DNA from 2 places in the Exiguobacterium sp. SH0S2 genome. Region 1 is predicted to be linked to the other one. Evidence: riboswitches for the same ligand, from Rfam matches in the RefSeq annotation. Region 1 holds a riboswitch; the other holds the start of a gene.
The links. A riboswitch is a leader RNA that binds a small molecule or an ion and turns the genes downstream of it on or off. The one in region 1 is predicted to bind FMN.
Positions count from the first base shown of each region.

Region 2: it holds a riboswitch for FMN, as region 1 does, so the genes downstream of both, ribD (bifunctional diaminohydroxyphosphoribosylaminopyrimidine deaminase/5-amino-6-(5-phosphoribosylamino)uracil reductase RibD) here and EVJ21_RS10285 (ECF transporter S component) in region 1, are expected to answer to the same signal.

Region 1 is NZ_SJVB01000003.1:322,181-327,295, forward strand. Features, by position in the region: gene EVJ21_RS10265 (NAD(P)/FAD-dependent oxidoreductase) at 1-737, opposite strand, end outside; gene EVJ21_RS10270 (NAD(P)/FAD-dependent oxidoreductase) at 1,006-1,983, shown strand; gene EVJ21_RS10275 (Rossmann-fold NAD(P)-binding domain-containing protein) at 2,024-2,878, opposite strand; gene EVJ21_RS10280 (HesB/IscA family protein) at 2,988-3,344, opposite strand; FMN riboswitch at 3,442-3,583, shown strand; gene EVJ21_RS10285 (ECF transporter S component) at 3,742-4,329, shown strand; gene EVJ21_RS10290 (NupC/NupG family nucleoside CNT transporter) at 4,441-5,115, opposite strand, start outside.
Region 2 is NZ_SJVB01000002.1:167,069-172,183, forward strand. Features, by position in the region: gene ribH (6,7-dimethyl-8-ribityllumazine synthase) at 1-162, opposite strand, end outside; gene EVJ21_RS05695 (bifunctional 3,4-dihydroxy-2-butanone-4-phosphate synthase/GTP cyclohydrolase II) at 162-1,343, opposite strand; gene ribE (riboflavin synthase) at 1,343-1,984, opposite strand; gene ribD (bifunctional diaminohydroxyphosphoribosylaminopyrimidine deaminase/5-amino-6-(5-phosphoribosylamino)uracil reductase RibD) at 1,965-3,047, opposite strand; FMN riboswitch at 3,198-3,340, opposite strand; gene EVJ21_RS05710 (undecaprenyl-diphosphate phosphatase) at 3,432-4,244, opposite strand; gene EVJ21_RS05715 (homing endonuclease associated repeat-containing protein) at 4,696-5,115, shown strand, end outside.

The sequences.
Region 1 (5,115 bases):
GGACCGAACGTGACGACACCTGGCTCTACACCTTTGATGCCGTTGCCGAGTTTCATCTCGACGCCGTTACGCTCGAGCCATTTTTGCGCATACGTCGTGAGTTCCGGGTCGAACCCTGGAAGAACCGTTGGCGCTGCCTCGATGTTAACGATGCGGACCGCTTCACGGGGAACATCGTACTGTTTGCAAAGTTCAGGGACACGGTTGACAAGCTCACCGAGGAACTCGATACCTGTGAATCCAGCACCACCGACGACGATCGTGACGAATGAACGGTCAGATGATCCGTTCGTCTTGTATTGTGCGAACGAGTACTCGATATGTTCTTTAATTTTACGAACGCTGTTGAGCGAGTTGATCGTCATCGCGTTCTCTTTAAGGCCCGGGATACCGAATGTTTCCGGTACGCCACCGAGGGCGAAGACGACGTAATCGTACTCGACAGTCGATCCGTCTTCGAGCATCACTTGTTTAGCTGTAGTATCGACGCGATCGACGATCCCTTTGACAAATTTAACGCGTGACGCATTGACGACGTCGTTAATGTAGACACGAGCCTGCTCAGGCTTCATCGTTCCGGCCGCCGGCTCATGAAGCCAAGTCGTTTGGTAATGGTAATCGTGTTTGTTGATCAACGTGATGTTTGCATCTCCAGCTGCAAGCGTCTTCTGAAGGTTTACTGCCGTGATGAGTCCACCGAAACCTGCGCCGAGGATAACAATGTTAGGTCGTTTCATGTTCATTTCCACCTTATTTTAAAAGTTTTGTTTTCCTGAACAACTATGTTGTGTGTTTTTTCACATAGACGTTCACAATAAAGCCTAATTCTTGTTCAACCAATGTTCACAATTGCTTCCCGTTCATTGTACGACGTTTAATCCGTTTTCTCAATGAAAAAGCTTATCTTCTTGAATTTTTTTCGAAAGTATTGCATCTTTGTACTGAATGGATTTAGTTCACGTTAGACCATATAATAGAAGTACACGCTTCATGAGGAGGAATTCGATGAAATCGACGAAAGATGTAGTCATTATCGGTGGTGGTCCAATCGGACTGTTCACCGCATTTTATGCAGGTATGCGCCAACTCGATGCGACGTTGATCGAAAGCTTGCCGCAACTAGGCGGACAATTATCGACGCTCTATCCAGAGAAATATATTTATGACATCGCCGGCTTCCCGAAAGTGAAGGCCCAAGATCTAGTCGACCAACTGAAAGCGCAAGCCGATCAGTTCGAACAAGATTATCGCCTTGGCGAGACGGTCGAAACGGTCGAGCGACTCGAAGACGGTACGTTCCACATCTCGACGAACAAGGACGAGTACCATACGAAAGCGATCATCATCACAGCCGGCAACGGCGCGTTCGCCGCACGTCCGCTCGGACTGGACGGTTGTGAAGATTATGCGAACCTTCATTACTTCGTCGACAGCATGGAGAAATTCCGCGACCGTCGCGTCATGATTGCCGGCGGCGGCGACTCGGCCGTTGACTGGGCACTCATGCTCGAAGGTATCGCCAAAGAAGTCCATATCGTCCACCGTCGTGACCGCTTCCGGGCTCACGAGCATACGGTCGAACAAATGAAGGCCTCGACGATCAGCGTCTGGACGCCTTATAATATCGAATCACTCTCAGGCGCGACGCATATCGAGTCGGTCGAACTGACGGACAAAGATGGCGAATCGAAGTTCGTCGACATCGACGACTTGATTTGTAACTATGGGTTCGTCTCATCGCTCGGCCCGATCAAAAACTGGGGCATGGAGTTTGAGAAAAACACGATCCGTGTCGACTCACGAATGGAGACAACAGTCGCAGGCATCTTCGCTTGCGGTGACATCGCCACGTACGAAGGCAAAGTGAAATTGATCGCGACCGGCTTCGGTGAAGCACCGATCGCCGTCAACCAAGTGAAACAGCTCGTCGACCCGACAGCGCGTCACCCACAACATTCAACCTCGGTATTTGCCGGGAAATAAAGACTGGCCTCTCATCTGCGAACGATGAGAGGCCATTTTTTCATTTGCGGATCGTTTGAATGATGACACGGTCAATCCAATCATCGAGTTGCGTGAACACGAAGCCAGCTTTTTTCGCCTCGGCGTTCGACATGTAGTAGTCGACGTCCGTATCGTACGGGGACGACTCCCCATCCTTAATGATTTGGACCGGTTTACCGATATGCTGTCCAATTCGTTCCATGAGCGCACCTAGCGAGATGAGGCCGTCGCTCGCGGCGTTGAACGGCCCCCTCACGTCGGCACGGCCGACCCATTCCAAGAAAGCTGCCGCCTCGAAACTCGAGATGAATCCCATCAACGCCTCCGGATGATGTAATACGATCGGTTCTTCGTTCCGAACCGCGTCGACATAAAATTTTAACCGGTCGGTGTAATCATCCGGCCCTAGGACGATCGGCAACCGCACCGTCGTGACCGGGAACGAGGCCCGATGGAAGAAGTACGATTCGGCCTCTCGTTTCCCTTGTCCGTAATCGTGTTCCGCGTCAAGGTGATATTCATGATGGAGCGGATTGAAGTCGCTCTCTTTTAAAGCTGCCTCTGGCGCATAGACGGACATCGTAGACGTGAGCACATATTTCCCGACCCGGTCCATGAAGGCGTCTGTCGCAATCTTCGCCTGATACGGATTGAAACAAATATTGTCGTAGACGAGGTCATACTCGTTACGTGCGAGGTCTTTCATCGTCGCGACCGACTGACGGTCGCCTTTAATGGAGCGGATCCCTTCCGCTTCCGGCACTTGCAGCTGTCCGCGCGTGACAATCGTCACGTCGTCCCCGGCTTCAGCGAGCCGCAGTGCGAGCCGTTTCCCAAAGTAACGTGAGCCACCAAAAATCAACACTTTTCTCATCACTCCTACCCCCTTCTCATCCTTCTTCCACCAATATTCCCGTTCATTTCCTCTCATTAACATACTCACCAAAAAAGGTTGCCGAACATGTCGGCAACCCGTCTATCGTTTAGCAATCCCCGGGCGTGCCGGCGTTCGCCGCCGTCCGGAAACTCGAGCCGCAACCGCACGTCGCGATCGCGTTCGGATTTTTGATCGTGAAGCCACCGCCGAGCATCGACTGCTTATAGTCGATTTCGAGCCCGTCGACGACACCGTGGTCAGCTTCGGCGACGATGACGCGGACGCCATGATGGTCGAACTGGACATCCTTGTCCGTCTTGTCTTCATCGAACCCCATCCCGTAGGATAGGCCGGTACACCCACCGCCTTGGACTTTAATGCGTAAGAATTGGGCTTCAGGGCGTTCGGTCTGTTTCATCATATCGATGACTTGTAGTGCGGCTGGCTCTGTTAAATGAATCATCTGAACTCCTCCTCATTTATCTTCACTTCAAGTCAACTGACTTGTGATTTTGTGAAATATCTTGTATAACTAAACTGTAACAAAAAAAATTAAATCGTTCCATCTTCGGGGCAGGGTGAAATTCCCGACCGGCGGTATTGAAGACAAGTTCTTCTCAGCCCGTGAGCGAGCAAGGCGTTGCTTGCTGATTTCGTGAGATTCGAAAGCCGACAGTAAAGTCTGGATGGGAGAAGATGGCGGCATCCGACCGATATCCGGATGTTTTCTTTGGCGTGGTTTAAACGTTGATGAGAACATCTATTTCGTATGCGCGTAAACTCTCCCGATTGTTCACACAATCGGGTTTTTCTATGCGACGGGTGCCATTCATCAAGGAGCGACAAAAGGAGAGATTTTGATGAAAACAACGCGCAACAAACGATTGACAACACTGGTGACGCTATCGATGCTCGGGGCGATTTCATTCGTCCTCATGCTCTTTAACTTCCCGCTGCCCTTCCTGCCACCCTTCCTGAAAGTGGACTTCAGTGACATCCCAGCGCTCGTCGCCGGTATCGTCTTCTCACCACTCGCAGGTGTCGTGGTCGTCGCTCTAAAAAACGTCCTCTACTATGTCTTTAACGGTGGCGGCGTCCCGGTCGGTGAAGTCGCGAACTTCTTTGCAGGTGTCGCATTCATGTATCCGGTCGCTTGGTTCTACCATAAACGTAAAACGAATAAAGCGCTCGCTTCAGGCCTCGTGGCAGGTACGATCACGATGGCGATCAGCTTGGCGATTTTGAACTACCTACTCATCTTACCAGCTTACGCGTTCTTCTTCGGAATGGCCGAGATGGCCGATCCAGCAGTCAAGACGAACCTCGTCCTGTACGGTATCTTACCGTTCAACTTGATTAAGGCATTATTGATCACCGCCTTGTTCGTCCCGCTCTTCCTGAAGTTGAAGCCGTGGATCGAACGTCAACAAATGCAACTGCAAGCTTAATACACAAGCACCCAAAGGAACTTCTCCCTTGGGTGCTTTTTTCGATGCGGATAGTTACATGAACGAACAAGAGCGCCCACCGGAGTGAGCGCTCTTGTTTGTGAATAACGATTAGAGAAGAAGACCAGCGAGAGTCGCTGACATCAAGTTCGCAAGCGTACCTGCGAGAATCGCGAGGACACCCATACGTGCGATGTCGTTACGACGGTTCGGAGCCATACCACCAAGACCACCGAGAAGGATGGCGAGTGATGAGATGTTGGCGAATCCACAGAGTGCGAACGCGATCATCGCTTCTGTACGAGCTGACAACTCACCTGAACCGATGATCGGTGCGAACTCAGAGAAGGCAACGAATTCGTTCAAGACGAGTTTTTGTCCAAGGAAGCTACCGAATTGTACGGCATCTGCCCATGGTACACCGATGACGAACGCGAGCGGTGCAAACACGTAACCAAGGATCAACTGAAGTGAGAGACCTTCTAGACCGAACCAGCCACCGATTCCACCGAGAAGCAAGTTGACGAGTGCGATCAATGAAACGAAGGCAAGAAGCATCGCACCGACGTTCAACGCGAGGAACAACCCGTCTGACGCACCGCGAGCGGCCGCATCGACGAAGTTTGCTGCTTTGTTCTCTTCATCTTCTGCAATCTCGATATCATCATCCGGAGTTTCTGTTTCCGGGACGATGATTTTCGCAAACATCAAACCAGCAGGCGCTGCCATGAAGCTCGCGGCGAGCAAGTACTCAAGCGGAACACCGAGTGCGGCGTATCCAGCAAG
Region 2 (5,115 bases), on a different contig from region 1:
GACGAACGCGATCTCGACGTCGTCTTGCTCGATGCCGTGGCGCTTCAACGCATCCTTCGCCCCGTCGAGCAAGCGCATCGTAATCAAATCGTTGAACCGCCCGACGACGATCCCGATTTTCAAGCCTTTACCAACCAAGTTACCTTCAAATGTATGCAACATTATTCTTCTCCTCCAAAATGATTCATTTTTTGTTGTTTCGTCAAGCGATAGCGTTCATTCTCAGCGTGCTCCCCGACGATGATCGGGACGCGTTCGACGACGGTGATGCCGCACGCCTCCAAGGCATCGACTTTCTCTGGGTTGTTCGTCATGAGCCGCACGTTCGTGACGCCGAGGTCACGCAACATGCCCGCGCTCACCCGGTAGTCACGCAAGTCGGTATGCAACCCGAGCGCGACGTTCGCCTCGACCGTGTCGAGCCCTTGCTCCTGCAGTTCATACGCCTTCAATTTATTCAGTAAACCGATGCCGCGCCCTTCTTGACGCATGTAGAGCACGACGCCGCCCTCTTCTTCAATTTTAGCGAGTGACGCATCAAGTTGCGGACCGCAATCGCAGCGGTAAGAGCCGAACACGTCACCGGTCAGACATTCCGAATGGATGCGGACGAGCGGTGCATGTTCAAGTTCGCCTTTGATGAGCGCGACGTGCTCTTCGCGGTCAAGGACGTTTCGATAACCGATCAGGCGAAACTCACCCTTAGCCGAGGGGAGATTGACGTCCGCCTCTCGTTCGACGAGGTCCGTCTCCATATAGCGGACGAGCTCCTCGATCGTGATAAATTTCAAATCGTGCCGTTCCGCGACGTGGACCAGGTGCGGTACTCGAGCCATCTCGCCGTCTTCACGGATGATTTCGCAAATGACGGCGACCGGCTCACTCCCTGACAGTCGGGCCAAATCGACCGACGCTTCGGTGTGGCCGCGCCGCACCGAGACGCCACCTTTTTTCGCGATGAGCGGGAAGATGTGTCCCGGCCGTTGAAAATCGGCCGGACGCGCGTTTGCATTGGCCAGCTCGCGGACCGTGTGGGCCCGTTCGCTCGCCGAGATGCCCGTCGTCGTGTCGACATGATCGACACTGACGGTGAACGCCGTCCCGTGCGGATCGGTGCTGTTGTCGACCATCGGCGACAAGTCGAGCCGGACGGCGACTTCTTCCGCCAGGGCGGCACAGACGAGCCCTTTCCCTTCCGTGATGAGGAAGTTCATCGTCTCGGCCGTCATCTTATCGGCGAGGACGACGAAATCACCTTCGTTCTCCCGGTCCTCGTCATCGACGACGATGATCGGACGCCCCATCTTCAAATCTTCGATTGCTTGTTCGATTGTGTGAAACATCACCATCCCGCCTTTCCGTATCCCATCGACGCAAGTGATTCGAGCGTCATGTCCTTTTGATTCACTAGCTTTTCCATATATTTAGCCAACATATCGCATTCCAAATTGACCTTATCCCCTGCCTGCTTCATCCCGAGCACCGTCTCACTGTACGTGTGCGGGATGAGCGACAGCGTGAAGCCGCGTTCAGTGACCTCATACACCGTCAAGCTCGTCCCGTCGACCGAAATCGAACCTTTAGGGACGATGAAACGGAGTAGCGACGGCTCGCAACTAATATCGATGTAGACCGCGTTCGCGAGCGGACGCTTCTTGACGATGCGACCGACCCCGTCGACGTGTCCCGAGACGAAGTGACCGCCAAAGCGACCGTTCGCCGGCATCGCCCGCTCGAGGTTGACGTCCGTTCCAGGGCGGACCCCGTCTAGACTTGACGCTTTGAGCGTCTCCGGCATGACGTCGACGGCAAAACTCGTTTGATCAAACGCCGTCACGGTCAGGCAAATCCCGTTCACCGAGATGCTGTCGCCGAGCTTCACGTCTTCTAACACGATCTTGCCCGCGAGCGTGAGCCGTAGCGACGGCCCGTTCCGCTTCACTGCTTTCACACTGCCGATTTCTTCAACGATTCCCGTGAACATCGGACTCCCCCTTTCTCATGACGAGCTTGATATCGGTACCGACAGTTTCGACCGAGCCGATCGCGAAGCGCTCGATCGCATCTAACGGCCCGGCTTGGCTCGAGCGATAGACGCCTCGGTTCCCACCGAACACGCGCGGTGACTGATACATGACCCATTCGTCGACGTATCGTCCGTCAAAGAGTGACGTCACGAGCGTCGGTCCCGCCTCGATGAGCAAACGGCCGACGCCGCGACTATGCAAGTCACGAAGGACGTTGTCGAGTGTCGAATAGTCGGCAAGCTCGACACCGTTTCGCGCGAGCTCGGTCCGTTTCACTTCATCATCGGACAGCGTATAGACGAGCACCGGCACATCTTTCGCGCTCCGGACGAGCTGACTCGAGAGCGGTAAGCGGAGCTCGCGGTCGAGGATGACCCGAAGCGGCTGACGTGTCGGCGTGTCGAGCCGGACGGTCAAGGCAGGGTCGTCGGCGAGCACGGTCCCGATTCCAGTCAAGACGGCATCGACCGTCGCCCGTAGTTCGTGGACGTCACGTCTCGCTTCAGTCCCGGTCACCCACTGGCTCTCACCCGTGTCGAGCGCGACTTTCCCGTCTAGGCTCGTCGCCGTCTTCAATACGACGTACGGCCGTTTCGTCTCAAGCGAACGTAGGAACGCCGGATTGAGCGCACGGGCCTCGTCTTCGAGCAGACCGACTTCGACGTCGATCCCCGCCGCCTTCAAACGGGCGACACCTTTCCCTGCGACGAGCGGGTTCGGATCTTTCATCGCGATGACGGCGCACTTGATGCCCGACTCGACGATCAAGTCGGCACATGGCGGCGTTTTCCCGTAGTGCGAGCACGGCTCGAGCGTGACGTAAATCGTCGCACCGTATGCGGACGCACCGGCCATGCGAATGGCGTGTACTTCGGCGTGCGGTTCACCGGCCTTCAAATGGGCACCGAATCCGACGACGCGACCGTCTTTGACGACGACGGCCCCGACGAGCGGATTCACACCGGTCTGTCCGGCAGCGGACTTGGCCAATTGGATTGCTTGTTGCATGTACTGTTGCATCGTTCTCCCTCCTTGTTTCGTACAAACAAAAAGACCCTAAGGATGTCCTTAGGGTCTCGGCGGGAGGTCTCAGTCGTCATTTGGCAGGCCAAATAAGCGTTTTCTTTACAGAAAAACGTACGACGAAGCACAGGTCACGAGGACCTGTCTTTTTTCCTTCTCCCATCCAGACTATACTGTCGGCTCTAGAGTCACACTAGATCCACCGTTCGCACACGTGCGCCCGGGTCACGGACTTAGGGCTCGCGCCCATCACCGCCGGTTGGGAATTGCACCCGACCCCGAAGGAATATTTGTTTGTACGCATTTACTTTATCGCAAAAAAGAATCGAAGGCAAAAATAAAAGTGCAAAAAAGCGCCACTCCGATGAGCAGCGCTTCCAATCAAGCCAAGAACAAGACGACGAGCAAACCGACGATCCAGCAATAGAACGAGAAGTACTTGAGCTCACCCTTCGCCATGATGTGCTGGAACCATTTGAGCGAGATGGCCGTCAGCGCGTACGAGGCGATGAACGCCAAGACGAGCGGACCGAACAGATCACGCGTCGCTGGGTCGGTGAAGAGTGCCGGGCCGTCCAAAATCATCGTCCCGAGACTGACCGGGATGAACAAGAAGAACGAGAACCGGAGCGCCGACTCTTGTTTAATGCCGAGCAACATCGCCATGACGATCGTGGCACCCGAGCGGCTGATCCCGGGGATAAGCGCGACCGCTTGGGCGAGACCGATCAAGATGGCGTCACGTAACGTGATACCGCCGTCACCTTTATTCCCGCGCATGTTGCGGATGAACCAAAGTGCGACCCCGGTCAAAATCAATGTGTAGCCGACCGTCGCGACGCCGCTGAGCGTCTCACCGATCCAATCTCCGAATAACACGCCGAGCACGCCGGCCGGTACGGTCGCGACGAGCAAGAGACCGATGAACTTGACGTCGATCATCGTATCCTCGCTGCGGTCTTTCTTAAATAAGAACGTCCACAGACTGACGACGAGGCGGACGACATCTTGGCGATAAATCGTCAAGACGGCGAGGAGCGACGCAAAGTTGACGAAAATCTCGAACGACAGCCCAGGTAATTCGATATTGAATAGCTCTTGGAAGATGACCAAATGACCGCTCGACGAAATCGGGATCGGCTCCGTGAACCCTTGGACGAGACCAAGCAGCAAGTAAAATAACCATATTGTCATATCATAATATCCTCTTTTCTCAAATTCGCTCAATGCGGCTATTTTAGCAGAATCACAGTTTCATTGACCACCCTTAAAAAAAAATTCGTATATTTTGAAAACTTTTATTGATTAGTCTGAAAATTAAATTTATTATAGAGGTGTACTCAACTGGACAACGGTGATGACCCCATTGTCCAGCTGGGTACATTTTTGTATGGAATTCATATAAATTACCAAAAATAAAACTTTTTGTTTACAAATGAACCCATATAATATTAAATTTGTAATATACCTGTTACCTTTTTTTTCAATCTTTCATCCGACTTTAGACCTATCACGTCCCATTTTTAACATAAAAAACTTACAAAAGCGCTTATAAATCGTAAAAACTATCCGATAGTATGATTGTAGAAGCACTTTCGTCATCATTGTCGGTTCAGATATGAGTCCATGGAAGGAGGAACCATCATTGAGTCAAACGCTATCCACTAATACTCATCACTTATCAACCGAACAGCAACGCATGATTCACTGTATTCGTTTGCTCGGGGATTTATTAAAGGAACGTCCTCGTCGCTCTGTCTATCGTCGTTTCGCGATGGAGCAAAACTGGCCGTCTCCCGAATCGATCATTCGACAGTTCGGATCATGGGCCGAGGCACTCGCCATCGCCGGCTATGAATGGCATGGGGAAATCGCCGTTGATTTACCCGATAAAATGCCAAAATATACACGCGATGATATCGTCGAGACGCTTGCCCTCTATTCACGGGACATGGGTTCGATCATCACGCTGAAGAAATATCAAGAATGGCGGAAACTACATCCGAAAGCACCGAGCCATTACCACATCGTCAAGACGTTCGGTTCGTGGCATGACGCCTGCGCC